DNA from 3 places in the Sulfuriferula thiophila genome. Region 2 is predicted to be linked to each of the others. Evidence: predicted binding sites of a transcription regulator. Region 2 holds the regulator's gene; each other region holds the start of a gene.

Region 1 (6,042 bases), on a different contig from region 2:
CTGGTTCACCCTGCAGGTATATGGCGCCGAGCAAATGGGCCGCAGTATCGCCAGAACCTGTGAACTGGGGCAATATTTGAAACAGCGCATTGTGGCGACACCCGCGCTTGAACTGCTGGCACCGGTAAATCTGAATATAGTCTGTTTCCGCTATCGGTGTGACGATGCCGATGCCGTGAATGCGGCAATAGTGATGGCCATTCAGGAATCAGGTGTTGCCGCTCCATCCACGACTATCATCAATGGCAAGCTGGCGATTCGGGCTGCCATCGTTAATCATCGTACCGATACCACGAATATAGACGCGCTGATTACGGCCACCCTCAAATTTGGCGACAGTATCGTGCATGACAGGAACAGCCATGGAACAGAATGAACTCGAACAGCGTCCGTTGATCGGCTTGCCGACTTTAATGCGTATGGCGTTGCAGGGCATAGATCTCGCGCCGTTGGCGACCGAGCTGATTGCGTATGCCAACACCCATCCTCGGGCGGCCAATGTGCTGCTGGATCTGTCCGTTATTCTGCAGCTCAAGCAGAGTAATGAACTGGCCATGCAGATGCAGACGGAAGCGCTCAAGTTGCAACTGGTGTATCAATTGCCGTTCAAGGGTGAGCAAGCTGCCTTGCGTGTACTGGCTTTGGTAGGGCCGGGTGATCTGATGTCGAATACGCCGGTAGAGTTTCTGCTGGAAGACACAGATATCTCGTTGCAACTGTTGTATGTGGCGCCGGAGATTCCGTTTCCGTCCGAGCTGCCTGAGCATGATCTGGTGTTTGTGGCGATTGGCGAGTCTGAACAGAACAAGCCTGTGCTGGAATTCGTAGCTTCCTTCATAGACCAGTGGCCGCGTCCGGTGCTTAATTCCCCGGCCAGAATACTGGCGCTGTCACGCGATGCTGCATGTGCCCAGCTAGCAGATGTGCCGGGTATGGTGATGCCCCGTACTGCGCGAATTGACCGGCAGGTGTTGGAGCAACTGGCGAATCATCCACTGGCATTGTCCACGCTGATGGCGGACGCTGATTTTCCACTGATCGTGCGCCCGGTTGATTCGCATGCGGGGCGAGGCTTGATCAAGCTGGAAAGTGCGGCGGATATTCCCGCTTATCTGCAAGCGATGCCGGAAGATGTGTTTTATCTGTCGCGTTTTGTCGATTACAGCGGCGCGGACGGATTATTCCGGAAATACCGGATTGTGCTCATCGATGGGCGTCCGTATGTATGCCATATGGCATTATCCAGGCACTGGATGGTGCATTATCTGAATGCGGAAATGACGGACAAGCCAGAAAACCGGGCCGAGGAAGCACAGTTCATGGCTGATTTTGATCAGGAGTTTGCGCGTAAGCATGAGGCGGCTTTTCAAGCTATCGCCGAGCGTAGCGGGCTGGATTATCTGGGGGTAGATTGTGCGGAGACTGCAGCAGGTGAATTGCTGATTTTTGAAATTGACAGCAACATGATCGTGCATGCGATGGATCCGGTCGACATGTTCCCCTACAAACAGCCGCAGATGCGCAAAGTCTTTTCTGCATTTCGAGAGATGCTGATTAATGCCGCCAACCATCCAGGCTGACGTGATAATCCCTGCTACGGCTGCTTTGCTGGTCACTGGCGGTGACGCACGCATTGCGCTGGACGCCGGGAGCGGTTGCAATAAATATGGCTGCCAGGCTCATCCTGATCCGGATCTGATTGCACTGGGTTCATCGACTGCTTCGGTTGTTTCCGAGTCAGGCTTTGCTGCTGCAGACAAACTGCGTGATGCGCTGTTGGCGTGTGCGGTCGCTGAGGCGCCTGCGGCATGCTATGCGCGCGAACTGGTGCGGATGCGGGCAGAGCTGGGGGCGCTATGCGGTATTGCTGATCTGCCCGGAGTGGAAGTGGTGTTTGCGGCATCGGGTACCGATAGTCATCTGATTGCTGCACAATTGGTGCGCAATCAGGGCCATGCATTGCAGGCCATTATGGTTGATGCGGTGGAAACAGGTAGCGGTGTGGCTGCCGCCCTTGCGGGCAGGCATTTCAGTACGCGTACTGCGTTGGCTCGGATGGTGGATGAGGGCGCTGCCGTTAGTGAAGATGTCATCCCGGTAGAGATGGTGGCGATGCGTATGGCGGATAGTTCGCCTCGTGCTGTGGCGGCGATGGATGCCGATGTGACTGCGCGGGCCCGTGCGGCGATAGCGGCAGGACGGCGCGTGTTGCTGACGTTGGTGGATGTGTCGAAAACCGGCATGATTACGCCCAGTGTGGCCTGCGTTGTGGCGCTGCATCAGCAATTCCCTGAACAACTGGATGTGCTGGTGGATGCATGTCAGTTCCGTATTATGCCATCGACCTTGCGGGCGTATTTACAGCAAGGCTTCATGGTGGCTATTACCGGTTCTAAATTTATTAGCGGCCCCACTTTTTCTGGTGCTTTGCTGATACCGGAGCCAATGGCCAAGCGATTGCAACGCTATCCGCTCCCATCCAGTCTGCGTGCCTATTCGGCGCGGGCTGACTGGTCATGTCATTGGGATGCTACTCAACTTGTCGAGGATGCGGCTAATTACGGCTTGTTGCTACGCTGGGAAGCAGCGTTAGCGGAGCTGCGTGCATTTCGGGCGATACCGGAGCAGGCTGTTGCCGGTTTCCTGCAAACCTTTGCTGAGGCAGTTGTGCAGAAATTAAGCAGTGATCCGATATTCGGGATTTTGCCTGTGCCGGCACTGGAGCGTTCCCCGGTCGCTGGCAGCACAGGGTGGGATAATGTGCCTACGATTTTCCCTTTCCAGCTTTATCGTCAGTCATCTCACGCGGTTAATCAGTTGTTAAGCTGTGATGAAATGGTGCGTATTTATCAATTATTGCAACGCGATCTGAGTCAGGCTGAAACTGCATTATTTGATGTAGCAGACCAGTCATTGCTGGCGAAGAGAGTGCAGCTTGGACAGCCAGTGCTTTGCGGTGTGCGCAATGATGTGCCGGTAAGTGCGCTTCGGGTGTGTGCGAGTGCTCGACTCGTCGTTGAAGCGCTATCACCGCAGGGTGTCGGTACATCTGCGGTGATAGCGCGAACTTTGGCTGCTCTGGACAAAGTCGCGCTGTTGGTACGCGCTCATGCCAGTTAATTTACCAGTTGGTTTCACGCTCTGCGGTGGCAGAAATTTTGTGTATGGATAAATCGGCTCCGTTGAATTCGTCTTCCTGATTAAGGCGTATACCCAGTGTTGATTTAAGCAGGCCATAAACCACGAAGCCGCCGATCAATGCAACAGCGATTGCACCTGCCGTGCCTATCAGTTGCGACATGAAGGCAACGCCACCTAAGCCTCCCAGCGCCGGCAAACCAAAAATGCCTGCAGCCAGACCGCCCCAGGTGCCGCATAAGCCATGTAATGGCCATACGCCTAGCACATCATCAATTTTCCATTTATTCTGAGTGATGGTGAACATCCAGACAAATAATGCGCCACCCACTGCACCGGTAATCAGCGCGCCCAGCGGGTGCATGATGTCGGATCCGGCACATACCGCGACCAGCCCGGCCAATGCGCCGTTATGGGTAAAACCGGGGTCGTTGCGGCCGACCAGCAGCGCTGCCAGTGTGCCGCCGACCATGGCCATCAATGAGTTAACTGCAACCAGGCCGCTAATTTTGTCTATGGTTTGCGCGGACATGACATTAAAGCCGAACCAGCCTACGATCAGTATCCACGAACCGAGTGCCAGGAATGGAATGCTGGAAGGTGGGTGCGCTGCCACTTCGCCATTCTTGCGGTAGCGACCATGCCGAGCGCCGAGCAGTAATACCGCAGCCAGTGCAATCCAGCCACCCATGGCATGGACTACGACAGAGCCAGCGAAATCGTGGAAGTTGGCGCCGAATTGCAGTTTCAGCCAGTCCTGAATGCCATAATGGTTATTCCAGGCGATGCCTTCGAAAAACGGGTAGACGAAGCCGACCAATAAAAAAGTGGCAGCCAGTTGCGGGCCGAATTTAGCGCGTTCGGCTATGCCGCCAGAAATGATGGCGGGTATGGCGGCAGCGAATGTCAGCAGGAAGAAAAATTTAACTAATTCATAGCCATTGTTGGCGATCAGCGTATCTGCGCCATGACCAAAATGTATGCCGTATGCCACACCATAGCCTATGAAAAAATAGGCGATAGTTGAAATGGAAAAATCGGCGAGAATTTTAACCAGCGCGTTGACCTGATTCTTGCGGCGTACCGTGCCAAGTTCCAGAAAGGCAAAACCGGCGTGCATGGCCAAGACCATGATCGCGCCTAAGAGTATAAATAATGCGTCGTTGCTTATTTTGAGATTGTCCATATCGGCTCCTGAATGAGGCTATAAATAAAGCAAAATATGGGCCAGATAATTTACTCTTTAAAATCAATATATTTTATTTTTATTTTGGATATTTGGCACTATTTTTGTGCGTAATCGCAAATTATGCACTTTTAATGTGCAAAAAAAGACCATCTCTATGCATATAGAGATGGTCGTATTGATACGATGATTTATTTTTTGGGTGTGTCGATGCCGTCAAGCTCACGTTCCATTTCGGCTTCCGATAATGGTTGGTAAGCATCCGTTTCCGGGGCGGGACGGGTAATCAGGCTGGCGACTATAATGCCAATTTCGTATAACAACCAGAGTGGTACGGCAAGCATGGTCTGGGAGACGACATCAGGCGGGGTGAAAATTGCACCGATAACGAATGCGCCAACGACGACGTAAGGACGAATTTCACGCAATTTGGCGACACTGACAAAGCCGGTTTTTACCAGCAGAACCACAATAACCGGTACTTCGAAGGTGATGCCAAATGCCATGAACATGGTCAGCACAAAGTCCAGATATTTGCTGATGTCAGTCATCACAGCAACGCCAACTGGCGCGACTCCGGCAATAAATCCGAAGACCACGGGAAATACCAGGAAGTAGGCGAAAGACATGCCGCAGAAAAACAGCAAGACACTGGCTACAATCAGCGGGATGCCCAGACGTTTTTCATGTGAATACAAGCCCGGAGCAATGAACGCCCAGATTTGGTAGAGAATATAAGGCAGCGCAATTAAAAAAGCCGCCATCATGGTGACTTTGATAGGGACAAAGAACGGTGCGGTAACTTCCGTGGCGATCAGTTGCCCCCCTTTGGGGAGCGCATGCAGCAAGGGCTGCGCGAGCAGTGTATAAAGGTCGTTAGCCCAGTGAAACAGACCTAAAAAAACAACGATGACAGATATGACGGCCCGCAATAGCCGATCGCGTAATTCAACCAGATGAGAGATGAATGTGTCTTGAAATTCAGGTGTGCTCATGCTGTGTGGTTGGCTTGATAGAGGCGGTGTCAGGTTGCGGCGGCGTTATGGGCATAGGTTCAAAAGCTAATTCACCCTGCAGATTGTCTGGAATGGCTGCCGGCTCTTGTTCATTCGCCGGCAGTTCCGTTTGTGCTGTCGTAATTTCGGTTTCCGGAATGCTGTCAGTTTCCGGGAGTACGGCACTTTCAACAGTGTGCTTGACGTTGTGGACTTCGTCGGTGATCTGTTGCCCAGTCTCTTGCAGGCTGTCTTTAAGTATCTGCCCGCTTTTTCGTAGCTCATCCAGCTGCATTTCCTGGCTGATGTCGGATTTTACCGTAGCGACGTAGCGTTGCACGCGGCCGAGCAATAACCCGACGGTACGCGCGACTTTAGGAAGCCGCTCGGGACCGATAACGATGAGGGCAACGACACCAATCACCATTAGTTCAGAAAAGCCAACATCAAACATGTTGCGCCTTATACTTTGGTTTTTTCTTTAACTTCACCGTCTATGGTGTGGCCCGTTGCCTGAGTGTCGATTTTGCCTTGTTCGCCTTCTTTCATGGCGTCTTTGAAGCTTTTCACCGCACCACCAACGTCACCGCCGATATTGCGCAGTTTTTTTGTGCCAAATATGACCAACACGATGGCCAGAACGATTAACCAATGCCAAATGCTAAAGCTACCCATGATATCTCCTTGTTAGGTATGCGCCAGTTTGTTACCGCCGCCAAATAT
Region 2 (6,042 bases):
TCACTGCAGCCAATTCGGTAGAAAACAGATTGCCTACCGCGTGCTGCAAACCCTCTTCACCTAGTTGGCGCAGGTAATCCATTTCGGCACAGCCCAGCACCTGCACGCGATTAGGATGCACAAAGTTCAGATGACCAACCAGCGCCAGCGAGGGTTTTTGTACCGTATCGCCGACTAACTGCTTATCTCCACCTGCCTGTCCCGATACCCAGGTCAATGCCAGAGTCTGGGACAGTGCGGCAAACATCCGGCTGACTGGAATAGAGTTAGTCATGATTATCAGGGCTGCCAGTTACGAATGAGGTTTAATACGCTATCGCTGTCTACACTCGTCATGAGTGCATCACGTAAGGATTTATTGCTGAATAATTGTGCCAGTTCACCCAGAATCTGCAAGTGCAAATCGGTTGCCTGCATGGGGACGAACAGGATAAAAACAAGTTTGACCGGCAGTTGATCCGGCGCATCAAAATCAATAGAGGGATTCAGCCTGACAAATACACCCATTGCGGATTTTAAGCCCTTGATCCTACCGTGCGGGATGGCAATGCCTTGTCCCAATCCGGTTGAGCCCAGTTTTTCCCGGGCAATAAGACTATCCAGTATAACCTGAGGAACAACCCCCAGCTCACTACCAAATAATTGACCAACGTATTCAAAAAGTCGTTTTTTACTCCCCATCTCGACATCGAGCAGGATATTCGAGACGGAGAGGAGTGGTGCTATCTGATTCATTGAGACTTATTCTTGCTCAATCACCGCTTGGTGCTTGATACCGCCATTGGCTTGATGCGACGAACTGAGTTTTTCTTTATGTTTGAGAACTTGGCGGTCTAACTTATCGGCCAAGCTATCAATAGCGGCATACATGTCCGGCTCTTCAACCTGTACAAAAATATCTTTGCCGCTCAGGTGCACGTTAGCCTCGACAACGTGCTTCAATTTTTCGACTGTCATGATGACGTTAACGTCGATTACATGATCAAAATGGCGTTTCATGCGATCAATTTTGGAGGTTACATAATCGCGAATCGCTGGTGTGATTTCCAGATGATGGCCGGTAATTGTTAGGTTCATGACGTTCCCTTTCGCTTGCTGGTTATAGCGCTTTGCGCTGGTTGGCGGGCGGAATTTGCAAGGATTCACGGTATTTTGCAATAGTACGACGCGCTACTACGATACCTTGCTGACCGAGAACCTCAGCAATTTGCCCGTCGGATAAAGGCTTCTTGGTATTTTCTGCACTGATCAGTTGTTTAATTAACGCACGAATTGCCGTTGCCGAGCAAGCGCCACCTGCATCAGTATTTACATGGCTACCAAAAAAGTATTTTAATTCAAAGATGCCGCGCGGCGTCATCATGAACTTTTGTGTGGTCACTCGCGATACGGTGGATTCATGCAACTCCACCACCTCTGCAATCTCGCGCAATACCAGCGGACGCATCGCTACTTCACCGTGCTCAAAGAAATGGCGCTGCCGGTCAACGATGCTCTGGGTCACGCGCAATATGGTGTCAAAACGCTGCATGATATTCTTGATCAGCCATTTGGCTTCTTGCAGCTGCCCGGCTAACTGCTGATGATTGGCATCGCGGTTACGCGACAGGATATCCGCGTACATTTGATTGATACGCAATTTCGGCATAGCGTCAGGATTAAGCGTTGCAATCCACAACCCTTTGACTTTATTGACAATAACATCAGGAATAATATAACGCGTATCGGAAATCCCGAAGGCTTCACCGGGACGCGGATTGAGATGGGTAATGAGCTCCCGCGCCGCACGCAGCGCCTCATCGTCACAGTGATACTTGCGTTTCAGCCCGGCATAATCATGCGCGCCCAGCGCGGCAAGGTCTTGCGCCACTATACGCAACGCCAATGCCAGATGCGGGGTAATCTCGGGTAACGCATGCAACTGCAATGCCAGGCACTCCGCCAGATCCCGTGCGCCCACACCTGTAGGCTCAAGGTTTTGCAAATTCTTAAGCGCAATCTGTAATTCATCCAGCTCTACTTCCAGCTCATCCGGCAACATTTCCGCGATGTCTTCCAGGCTCTGGGTCAGATATCCGCTCTCGTTCAACGCATCAATCAACAACAATACCAGTCGCTTATCCCGCTCCAGCAGAGGTGTAAGATTGAGCTGCCAGATTAAATGATCACGCAGGCTGAGGCTGTCCAGAGACGATGTCTGCGGCTCGAACTCATCATCCTCGGTGTCATCACCTGAACCATAATTGGCTGACTCATTCCAGTCCAGCTCGGTCAGTTCACGTTGTGCGGGTTCGGCAGGTGTTTCCGTTGTGGATTCGGTATTGCTGGAAGTGGTCGGCTCGTATTCCGGGCTACGCATACTGCTATCGTCAATCGCATCTACCCGCTCCAGCAATGGATTTTCCTGCACCATCAACTCCAGCTCCTGATTAAGTTCGAGCGTCGACAGTTGCAGCAATCGGATAGACTGCTGCAACTGCGGCGTGAGCGTCAGGTGCTGTGATAGTTTAAGTTGTAGACCTTGCTTCATAATTATTGATTAAAGACGAAAATGCTCACCCAGGTAAACTTTACGTACGCTTTCATTATGAATGATTTCTTCCGGCTTGCCAGCAGCCAATACCGTCCCATCATTAATAATATAAGCGCGATCGCATATTCCCAAAGTTTCACGTACATTGTGGTCGGTGATTAAAATACCAATACCGCGTTCGGTCAGAAACCGGATCAGCTTCTGAATATCTATCACCGCGATAGGGTCAATACCGGCAAACGGCTCGTCCAGCAGCACGAAGCGCGGATTCATTGCCAGCGCTCGCGCGATCTCGACACGCCGCCGCTCACCGCCTGACAGACTCATTGCCGCGGCATCGCGCAAATGCGCCACATGCAAATCTTCCAGCAGGTCTTCCAGATGCTGTTCAATTTCGGCTGCGCTGTAATTTTTCAGTTCCAGAATGGCGCGGATGTTTTGCGCCACGGTCAATTTGCGGAAAATAGAGGCTTCCTGCGGCAAATAGCTCAAACCCAGTGCGGCACGCCGATGTATCGGCATCACCCCCAGATCGTGCTCATCCAGCTGAATCTCCCCACCATCCAGCTTGACCAGACCGACGATCATATAAAAACAGGTGGTTTTACCTGCGCCGTTAGGGCCGAGCAAGCCGACAACCTCACCACTGTTGACGCTAATCGACACGTCTTTTACCACCAGACGCGATTTGTAGCTTTTTTTCAGATGCAGCGCCTTGAGTTCACTCATCGCGGCTTACTCACGTGCAGGTTGCAAACTACCCGCAGGCTGCAACGGTAAAGACGGGGTCTGCGCAGCTTCGCCTGCGCCTTTCAGTTTGGGCCGGATCACAGCATGCACACGGCTAGGGGTTGCCCCTGGCGTTTTCACGGCATTCGGATCATTTTTCACTTCAAAGAATTCGGTAATCGTGTTGTAGTTCATGGTATTGCCACGCAATTCATCTGCGCCTTTTTTCAGCCGGGCGTTGCCCGTCAGCAGCACGGTATTCTGCTTGCTGTCCATATCGATGCGATTGGCATACCCTTCGACATACTCATCCACGTTGTCACGTTTTTGCCGGAAATACACCTGATTGCCAAATGCAGTAGCCTTGCTGAATCCTTCGCCATCCTGACGCACTTCTATGCGATCCGCCCGTAGCACCATAGTGCCCTGGAGCAGGGACACATTACCTACATAGACACTTACCTTATGCAGGTCGTCCACAGTAACACTATCGGCTTCAAGATTGACCGGCTTGCTGCGATCAGCCAGCTCCGCCAGCGCAGGCTGTGCAGAAAACAGTAGCAGACCAATGGATACGAATATAGATTTCTTAAATAGGTTCATAACGCGCTTTGACACGATGAGTAAGCTGTAAAATTTGAGTTTGATTGTTTAATTCTAACCCACCTGCGGTCATTTTTATGGATTTACCTTGCACCAGCACCGGCCGATCAGTGCGCATTATCCGTTGATCAGGTATCGCTTCCAGGTATTCCGTGGTCAATGTCATCGGCCCTTGCGCATCACGCGCATCCCGGACCAGCACCACATGCCCGATAAAATTGACCTGTTTGCCCTGCGCCGTGACCAACGCCCGTGTCGAACGGATATCCGCACTGCCTTGCTGATCATCATTCGCAACCAGATGCGGCTTGGTTAACTGTGTCGTATCGTCATCCAGATAATGCTCGGCACGATCCGCATGCAGAGTATAAATCACCTGCCCGGCAAGATTGGTACGCGAAACCATAAAGCGCTCGATCATATAATCCGCAATATGCAGACCGCTACCCAACACACCCGGCTGGGTAGTATTCACGGCAAATTGCAGCCACGCACTCAAGCCCGCCAGTACCGCAATAATGGCCAATGGAAACCAGTATAGCGGACGACTATTCATCGCACGTATTCCGCCAGCAACGCTGCATAATGCCCTTGTGCCTTCATGATGAATTCACACGCTTCGCGCACCGCACCGTGCCCACCTTCACGCTGGGTGATCAGATGCGCATATTGCTGCACTTCGCATGGCGCGGCAGGTACGCTGACAGCCAGACCGCAACGCGTCATGATCGGCAAATCAATCACATCATCACCCATGTAGGCAGTTTGCGCCATTTGCAGGCCCAGTTTTTCCAGCAAATGCAGGTACGCTTCCAGTTTGTTCTCCACCCCTTGATACACATGATGGATACCCAGGTTTTTCGCCCGGTGCGCAACCACCTGAGAATTCCGCCCGGTGATAATCGCAATGTCGACACCTGTTTGTCTGAGCATTTTCAGACCGTGCCCATCCAGCGAGTTGAATGCCTTATATTCTTTGCCGTCGTCACTAAAATACAGACTGCCATCCGTCATGACACCATCGATGTCGAAAATGGCGAGTTTGACCGGTACCGCGCGGTGATGTGCTTCGTTCATATACTGTTCTTTTCCGTTAAACCACGCCGGCACGCAACAGGTCCAGCATATTCAATGCACCCACCAGCTTACCCGCATCGTCGACCACTAACAGGCCATTGATATTATGACTTTGCATCTTTTCCACCGCAGCAACAGCCAACTGATCGGGACTGATACTGCGCGGGTTAACTGTCATCACTTCACGCGCACTGGCCAGACGCACATCGATCGCTTTTTCCAGCACACGCCGCAAATCGCCGTCGGTAATAATCCCGACCACATGCCGGGCATCATCGACCACTGCTGTCATGCCCAGCCCTTTACTGGTCATTTCCAGTAAAGCCGCTGGCAACAAGGCCGTTTCCGACACCAAAGGCAACGCATTACCATGATGCATAATATCGCGTACATGCACCAATAACTTCCGCCCCAACGAACCACCGGGGTGGGTACGGGCAAAATCTTCCGAACCGAATCCGCGTGCTTCCAGTAAAGCAATCGCCAATGCGTCACCCAATGCCAATGCGGCAGTGGTGCTTGCAGTAGGCGCCAGATTAAGCGGACAGGCTTCCTGTGCCACGCTGGCATCCAGATGCACATCGGCCTCGCGCGCCAGCGTAGAATTCGGGTTGCCGGTCATCGCGATCAGCCGTGCGCCACGGCGCTTGATCAACGGCACAATCGCCGTCAACTCGGCGCTCTCACCAGAATTAGACAACGCAATGCATACATCCTCATGCGTAATCATGCCCAGATCGCCGTGACTGGCTTCACCCGGGTGCACAAAGAATGCCGGCGTCCCGGTGCTGGCAAGGGTTGCGGCAATTTTACCACCCACATGCCCGGACTTGCCCATGCCGCTGACAACCACGCGCCCGCGGCATTCCAGTATCAACGCCATTGCATCGATAAACTGCTGATCCAGACGATCACGCATCGCCATCACAGCGTCCGCTTCTATGGTCAACACTCTCTTCGCCAAACTTAACGCGGCAACCGCATCAAATTTAACAACAGGTAAATTAGGCATAATCATCAAACATCTTAATTAGAATGCGTATTTTACCTCATAAACGCATTTGGATAAGCCTAATACGACAGCCAAGGCTTGCGGCAAC
Region 3 (6,042 bases), 130 kb from region 2:
ATGGGTCGCTCTTAAAGTTATTCGTAGCTGAAGCGTTTGGCAACCCACACCAACATTTGCTCTAGCAGCAGCCCGATAATACCCACCACAAAAATCGCGATAATGATGTGTTCGACGTTGAGGTTATTCCACTCATCCCACACCCAGAAACCGATACCGACACCGCCGGTCAGCATTTCCGCCGCCACGATCACCAGCCAGGCCACGCCGATGGCGAGGCGCACGCCGGTCAATACATGCGGCAACACAGCCGGGAACAGGATACGGGTGAACACTTTCCATTCCGACAAATTCAGTACGCGGGCGACGTTGAGGTAATCCTGTGGCACCTGACGTACGCCGACCGCAGTGTTCAGTATCATCGGCCAGATACTGGAGATATAGATCACCCAGATGGAAGCGGGCTCGGCTTTATGCAGCACCAGCAGGCCGATAGGCAGCCAGGCCAGCGGCGACACCGGACGTAACAGGCTGATGATAGGCGCGGTCATTGCTGCCAGAAATTTGAAACGACCGATCATGAAACCAAGCGGTATGCCGATCAACGCGGCCAGGCCGAAACCGATACCGACGCGGTATAACGAATACAGTATATTCCAGCCGATACCCTGATCATTCGGGCCTTTGTTATAGAACGGATCGGCGAACAACAGTTTGGCTGATTCCCAGGTCTTGGCCGGGCCTGGCAAATTGGTAGTCTCTTGTGCAATGAATGCCCACAGTCCGATAAAGGCAATAATTCCCAACACAGGCGGGATCACCCAGCGCGCAAAATCGCCGAGTTTTTCTTTTATATCCAATTTAGGTTTGGCCATGATAATTTTCGCTGGTTCAGGTTGAGTCACTGCTGCCTCTGGTGTCTCTACGGTCGAGCCGGGTTGGAGTGTTTCATAAACAGCACTCATAATGATTCTCCTAGGGTAGTGCTAGCGCATGGTCAGTTGCGCGCAATCTGCACGCGCAACTGACTGCCGGGTTTAAGCGTGAATTTTGAACGATGCTGCGTATTTCTTCGGATCTTTACCGTCCCATACTGTGCCGTCGATCAGCTTGGAAGTCCGCAACGGGCTCTTCGGTACGGCGATCTTGAGCTGGGTCGCCGCTTCGGTATACAGCTTGATCTGGTTGACTTTTTTGGCTTCAGCCAGATAATCCGGATCTTCCTTGAGCAAGCCCCAGCGTTTATGCTGGGTCAGGAACCACATGCCGTCAGACAGGTACGGGAAATTGACCTTGCCGTCGTTAAAGAACTTCATGTAATTGGCATCCTGCCATTTCTTGCCATTACCATTATCATACTGACCCAGCATGCGATCCTCGATGGAATCAAAGTCAGTGTTGACGTAGGATTTGTCCGAAATAATCTTGGCAACTTGCGAACGATTTGCCATGTTATCGATATAGCGTGAGGCATCCAGCACGGCCATGATCAAGGCGCGCGCAGTATTTGGATGTTTAGCCACCCACTCAGCGGTAGTGCCCAGAATTTTTTCCGGATGATCCTGCCAGATTTCCTGTGAAGTAACTGCAGTAAAGCCAACCTTGTCGCGAATCGCTCGTGCATTCCATGGCTCACCGACGCAATAGCCATCCATGTTATCCACACGCATATTGGCAATCATTTGCGGTGGTGGCACAGTGATAACTTTGGCTTCAGTGAACGGGTTGACACCGTATGACGCCAACCAGTAATACAGCCACATGGCGTGGGTACCGGTCGGGAAGGTTTGCGCAAAGGTGTATTCACGGGGTTCGGCTTTAATCAGCTTTGCCAGGCTAGGGCCATCAATCGCACCTTTCCCCTTGAGTACATTCGATAAGGTAATGGCTTGTCCATTGTTGTTCAGGGTCATCAGGTTGGCCATGTCTTTTTTCGGCCCGCCGATTCCCATTTGTACGCCATAGATCAGGCCATAGAGCACGTGTGCTGCATCCAGTTCGCCATTCACCAGCTTGTCGCGCACGGCAGCCCAGGATGCTTCCTTGCTTGGCGTTATCTTGATACCGTATTTCTTATCGAAACCCATCACACTGGCGATAACAACTGAGGCGCAGTCGGTCAACGGGATAAAACCCACTTTTACTTCGGTTATTTCGGGTGCATCAGAACCACCCGCCCAGGCGGCACTACGCACACCAGGGGCAACAAGATTCATCAAGGCAGCAGCTCCAAGTATGCCGGTGGATTTTTTCAGAAAATCACGGCGGGTATTTGCGGGGGTAACGGTTTCTGTAACATCCGGCTGGATGTCATTATTGTGGTCGCTCATCTGAGTCACTCCATTTATTAAACAAAGGGTTTGATCAGAGGTCGCCCACCATTGGACAAGGCTCTTGCTTAAGTAGATAGCAAGAGCTGTGCCAAGATGCAGAATATAGTTTAAGGCATTGATTGTAAAAATAAAAAATAGCGAACGCTACAGCACAACGGGATCGCTACATAAGCATGAGGATGCTTGCTTGGTGCAGACTATTTGAAATCGTGCACCAGTATTGCTCATATCAGATGGCAATTATTTAACTATTACGCAATCTGTGTCTGATTGCGGCCTGCTTTTTTGGCCATATAAAGGGCATCGTCAACACGCTTGAGCAGGCTCTTTTGACTTTCACCGGCACGGTACTGACCTACACCCAGACTGACCGTCACGTTGCCGACCGGGTCGATATCCTGTTCAGCAATAGCCAGCCTCACCCGCTCGGCCACGTTATACATCGCATCCAGATCAGTTGACCCGGCCAGAACCATGAATTCTTCCCCACCCCAACGCGCCAGCAAATCACTATCCCGTAACTGTTGCCGGGCCAGCTCAACCACACGTTTTATCACCACATCACCCACGCCATGCCCGTAAGTATCATTAACACCTTTAAAGTGGTCGATATCAAACATGGCAATGGACAACGGCATTGGGTGGCGACCATATTTCTGTATTTCGTAATTGATTGCATCTTCCATTTTGAAACGGTTGAACGCGCCGGTCATGGTGTCTATCACCGCACGAGCGCGCAATTCCTGTTCCAGCTGCAGGCGATAACTGATGTCGATACCCGTAGCAACAATCGAAGCACCTCTGTCCGACACCTCGATTATCGCGCCATTAATAAAAAACGGTATGCCTCCCCCGGCCATTTTCTGCAGTTCAATTTCAACTGACGCAGTGCCCTGGGTACGCGCGTCATTACAGAATTTGTCGAGTTTCAACTGATCTTCGGTCACAACCAGTTGTGACAATGCCATGTTTTGCAACTGACCAGCAGAGTACCCCAGCGCCTGTTCAAAATTGCTGTTCCAGCGTCTCAGGTATCCGCTCTCGTTAATCAGAAAGAAAATACCTGGCAGGCTATTGATCAGAATATTGGCAAAGTTTTTTTCACTCAGGGCTGCAGCTTGCGCTGCCAGTTCAGCGCGCTTTCGATCACGAATATCGCGGGCAATAGTCGAGTAGTAAGTTATCTCTCCTCCCGTTGCGTCACGATGCGCAATGACGAGCTGCGAAACCGGAAGCTTGCCGCCATCAGCCCGGTCAAGCAGGAGTTCGCCTTCCCACGCCCCGGTTTTTCTGGCGTAGGGATAAGCCTCTTCCATAAACAATCTGGCTATCGCATGCGGGTAATGACTGCTGACCGACTTGTTTGGCGGATCAGGATTATCTGCGCTGCCAAACATATTTCTGGCACCATTATTACAATAGATGAACTTACCCTCGCTATCGGTAATAGTAACCAGATCAGGCGTCGCATCAAGTATCGCAATCAGACGCTGTTGCGCCATTCTCGTTTGTTCCAGTTCGATTATGCCTGCCAAGGTATCTGCAACCGCGTTTAAAAAAGGACGTTCTATCGCTTTTGGTACATGTCCGGCTGCAACATACAGATTGAGTACACCTAATAATCCCCGTGAAGATAAAATAGGCTGACAATAATGGCCATGATCCTGCATGCCATGCACCCGAACTTCCTGGTCATGAGTGACGTGGCTATGAAACACCAATTCGCGGGTCGAAGCTGCCTTCCCGCAAAGGCACTTGCCAAAGTCTACTGTTGCACACTTCTGCGCTAAATCCGGGGAAAGGTATTTTTTGGAAACCAGCAACAATTTGTCTGAATTTTCATCCGCGAGAAATACGGAACCTTTTTGCTCCAGCGCGAGCCAGGGGATGCTGAATAATAATTCCAGCACGCGATCGAGCTTCGCTTCCAGCGGAATTTGTTCCAGCGACAGACTTAATATCTTGCGCAATACGCCCTGTGTATCACGCTCGGTACGCAGTTCAGCTTCAGAAAGGTCGCGTTGCAGGTTGGCGCGCAATGCATTAATCCCATAAGACAGTGCAGCCGCCAACTCCCCGAGCAGGCCGGCCTCTCCGGTATCAAAGGCATCCGCTTCTTCACTCAGAATCACCAGACAACCGAATGTCTGCTCACGCCAGCTTAGCGGCAACGCTATGGCCGATTCATAGCCATATTTTATCGCTGTATCACGCCATACCTTGAAATCCGGATTGTTGTGCACATTCCGCACAACGTAAGCAGTTGACGTCTTGATCGCAATGCCGGCCGGCCCTTGACCAATGGGGGTATCGCCCCATCCGATACGGATCTCCTTCAGGTAGTCCTGGTGATAGCCGGCGCTAGCGACAAACTCGACGGACTTGTCTGCATCATCCCGCGCATAGCCAACCCAGGTAAAACGATATCCACCGACGTCCGTAATTATCTGGCAAATTTCATTCAGCAACTCCTGTTCCTCAGTGCTCTTTTCCAGAGCCCTGTTGGTTGCTCGCAGTACCTGTAGTGCGCGTTCTGTATGCTTGGGTGTCATGTTTGGCTTTAACTCAGAATTTCATAAATTATTCTTGCTATTATTAATCTTGAAACTAAAGCAATGCATAAGCAATACTGCACTAGAATGAAATTTATCAGAATTCGTTTTTTTTCACTATAGAACAACTGTCGCTGTTACTGATCTATTCGTACCAGTACAAAAGGAAGGCCACGCTTGCTCAGTCGCTGGCCATAGCGGAGTGCTGAAGCGGTGTATGAACTCTGCTCAGATGTTTAACAACCTATGCAGGAGACCGCAGAATGAAAATTGAATTGAATAGAGTCATTGCGTTTTGTGTTGTGCTATTGCTGGCTGGTTGCGCCACACCGTCTTCCACCACTGCGGTCACACATGCTGCACCTTCAGTATCCGCACATGAATTAGCCCAGCTTTATATCATTAACGTAAGTGGGCCAACCTTATTCGAGAGCAATCAGAACATTACAGATAACGGAGAAATCATTGCCAGCCTGCCGCGCGGCATGTACAAACGCCTGAATATTACTGAGGGCAAGCATGAATTTCGTTTCGCCGCATTTCCAGACGGAAACCGGGTGGCGAAGCTGGAAGCAGTGAGGGGTAATACCTATTACCTGGCGGCAGGATACAGCCCCAGTCGCTCGTGGGCATTTCCCTTTGCGGGGGATCCTATGACGATAAAACTTATCACCGAAGGCGATGCAGTGGATTTGTTAAAAGAGATGCGCCCGCAATGACTTAACAAGCACGCGGGTGCATAGTGCACCCGCTTTTGCCGCAAGCAGCATGTATTACAACAACTTTATCCGAACAGGATAACGCTGAAAAAGCTCAGATAGGAAAAAACAATCAACGATACAACGAGGGTTAAAGGCAAAGCTTCTTTAGAAAAGAAATAGTTCATTTTTTTCTCCTTGGGTTTAATCACAATTAATCAATCGCATTAACAGTACTTAGCCAATAATTGCAACGCTAAAACTATTTAAAGATAAGTTTATCCTTAAATATAATTAACCGCAAGTACCCTACCCATTTTTGTAATTCAGTCCCTCATAACGGCAACTCATTAAATCAAAATAGCCCTACTAAGCTTTTGATTTTTTAATATAGAAACTTAAATTTTACAAAACTCCAATTTATGATTATATTTTGGCGCCTATACAATGATCACTACCATGAAAACGCTACGCACATTCCGTGACCGCTTACGCAGCATCCTGTTATTTGAAACCATC

The links. The regulator sigma-54, encoded in region 2, starts transcription at its own class of promoters, with help from an activator protein. The targets are predictions, from matches to a motif close to TGGCACNNTTCCTGCT.
Region 1: the regulator sigma-54 is predicted to act here: its motif matches at 4,353-4,368, upstream of EJE49_RS03380 (ammonium transporter).
Region 3: the regulator sigma-54 is predicted to act here: its motif matches at 2,349-2,364, upstream of EJE49_RS01415 (CmpA/NrtA family ABC transporter substrate-binding protein).

What each region holds. Positions count from the first base shown of each region.
Region 1 is NZ_BHGL01000006.1:194,772-200,813, forward strand. Features, by position in the region: gene EJE49_RS03365 (pyridoxal phosphate-dependent decarboxylase family protein) at 1-376, shown strand, start outside; gene EJE49_RS03370 (ATP-grasp domain-containing protein) at 363-1,580, shown strand; gene EJE49_RS03375 (hypothetical protein) at 1,558-3,120, shown strand; gene EJE49_RS03380 (ammonium transporter) at 3,122-4,324, opposite strand; gene tatC (twin-arginine translocase subunit TatC) at 4,516-5,319, opposite strand; gene tatB (Sec-independent protein translocase protein TatB) at 5,306-5,773, opposite strand; gene tatA (Sec-independent protein translocase subunit TatA) at 5,782-5,994, opposite strand; gene EJE49_RS03400 (histidine triad nucleotide-binding protein) at 6,007-6,042, opposite strand, start outside.
Region 2 is NZ_BHGL01000003.1:189,377-195,418, forward strand. Features, by position in the region: gene hprK (HPr(Ser) kinase/phosphatase) at 1-274, opposite strand, end outside; gene EJE49_RS02045 (PTS sugar transporter subunit IIA) at 280-735, opposite strand; gene hpf (ribosome hibernation-promoting factor, HPF/YfiA family) at 742-1,077, opposite strand; gene EJE49_RS02055 (RNA polymerase factor sigma-54) at 1,100-2,530, opposite strand; gene lptB (LPS export ABC transporter ATP-binding protein) at 2,540-3,262, opposite strand; gene lptA (lipopolysaccharide transport periplasmic protein LptA) at 3,269-3,865, opposite strand; gene lptC (LPS export ABC transporter periplasmic protein LptC) at 3,852-4,421, opposite strand; gene EJE49_RS02075 (KdsC family phosphatase) at 4,418-4,942, opposite strand; gene EJE49_RS02080 (KpsF/GutQ family sugar-phosphate isomerase) at 4,959-5,954, opposite strand.
Region 3 is NZ_BHGL01000003.1:59,096-65,137, forward strand. Features, by position in the region: gene ntrB (nitrate ABC transporter permease) at 18-815, opposite strand; gene EJE49_RS01415 (CmpA/NrtA family ABC transporter substrate-binding protein) at 978-2,270, opposite strand; gene EJE49_RS01420 (diguanylate cyclase) at 2,525-4,825, opposite strand; gene EJE49_RS01425 (putative periplasmic lipoprotein) at 5,089-5,544, shown strand; gene EJE49_RS01430 (PACE efflux transporter) at 5,983-6,042, shown strand, end outside.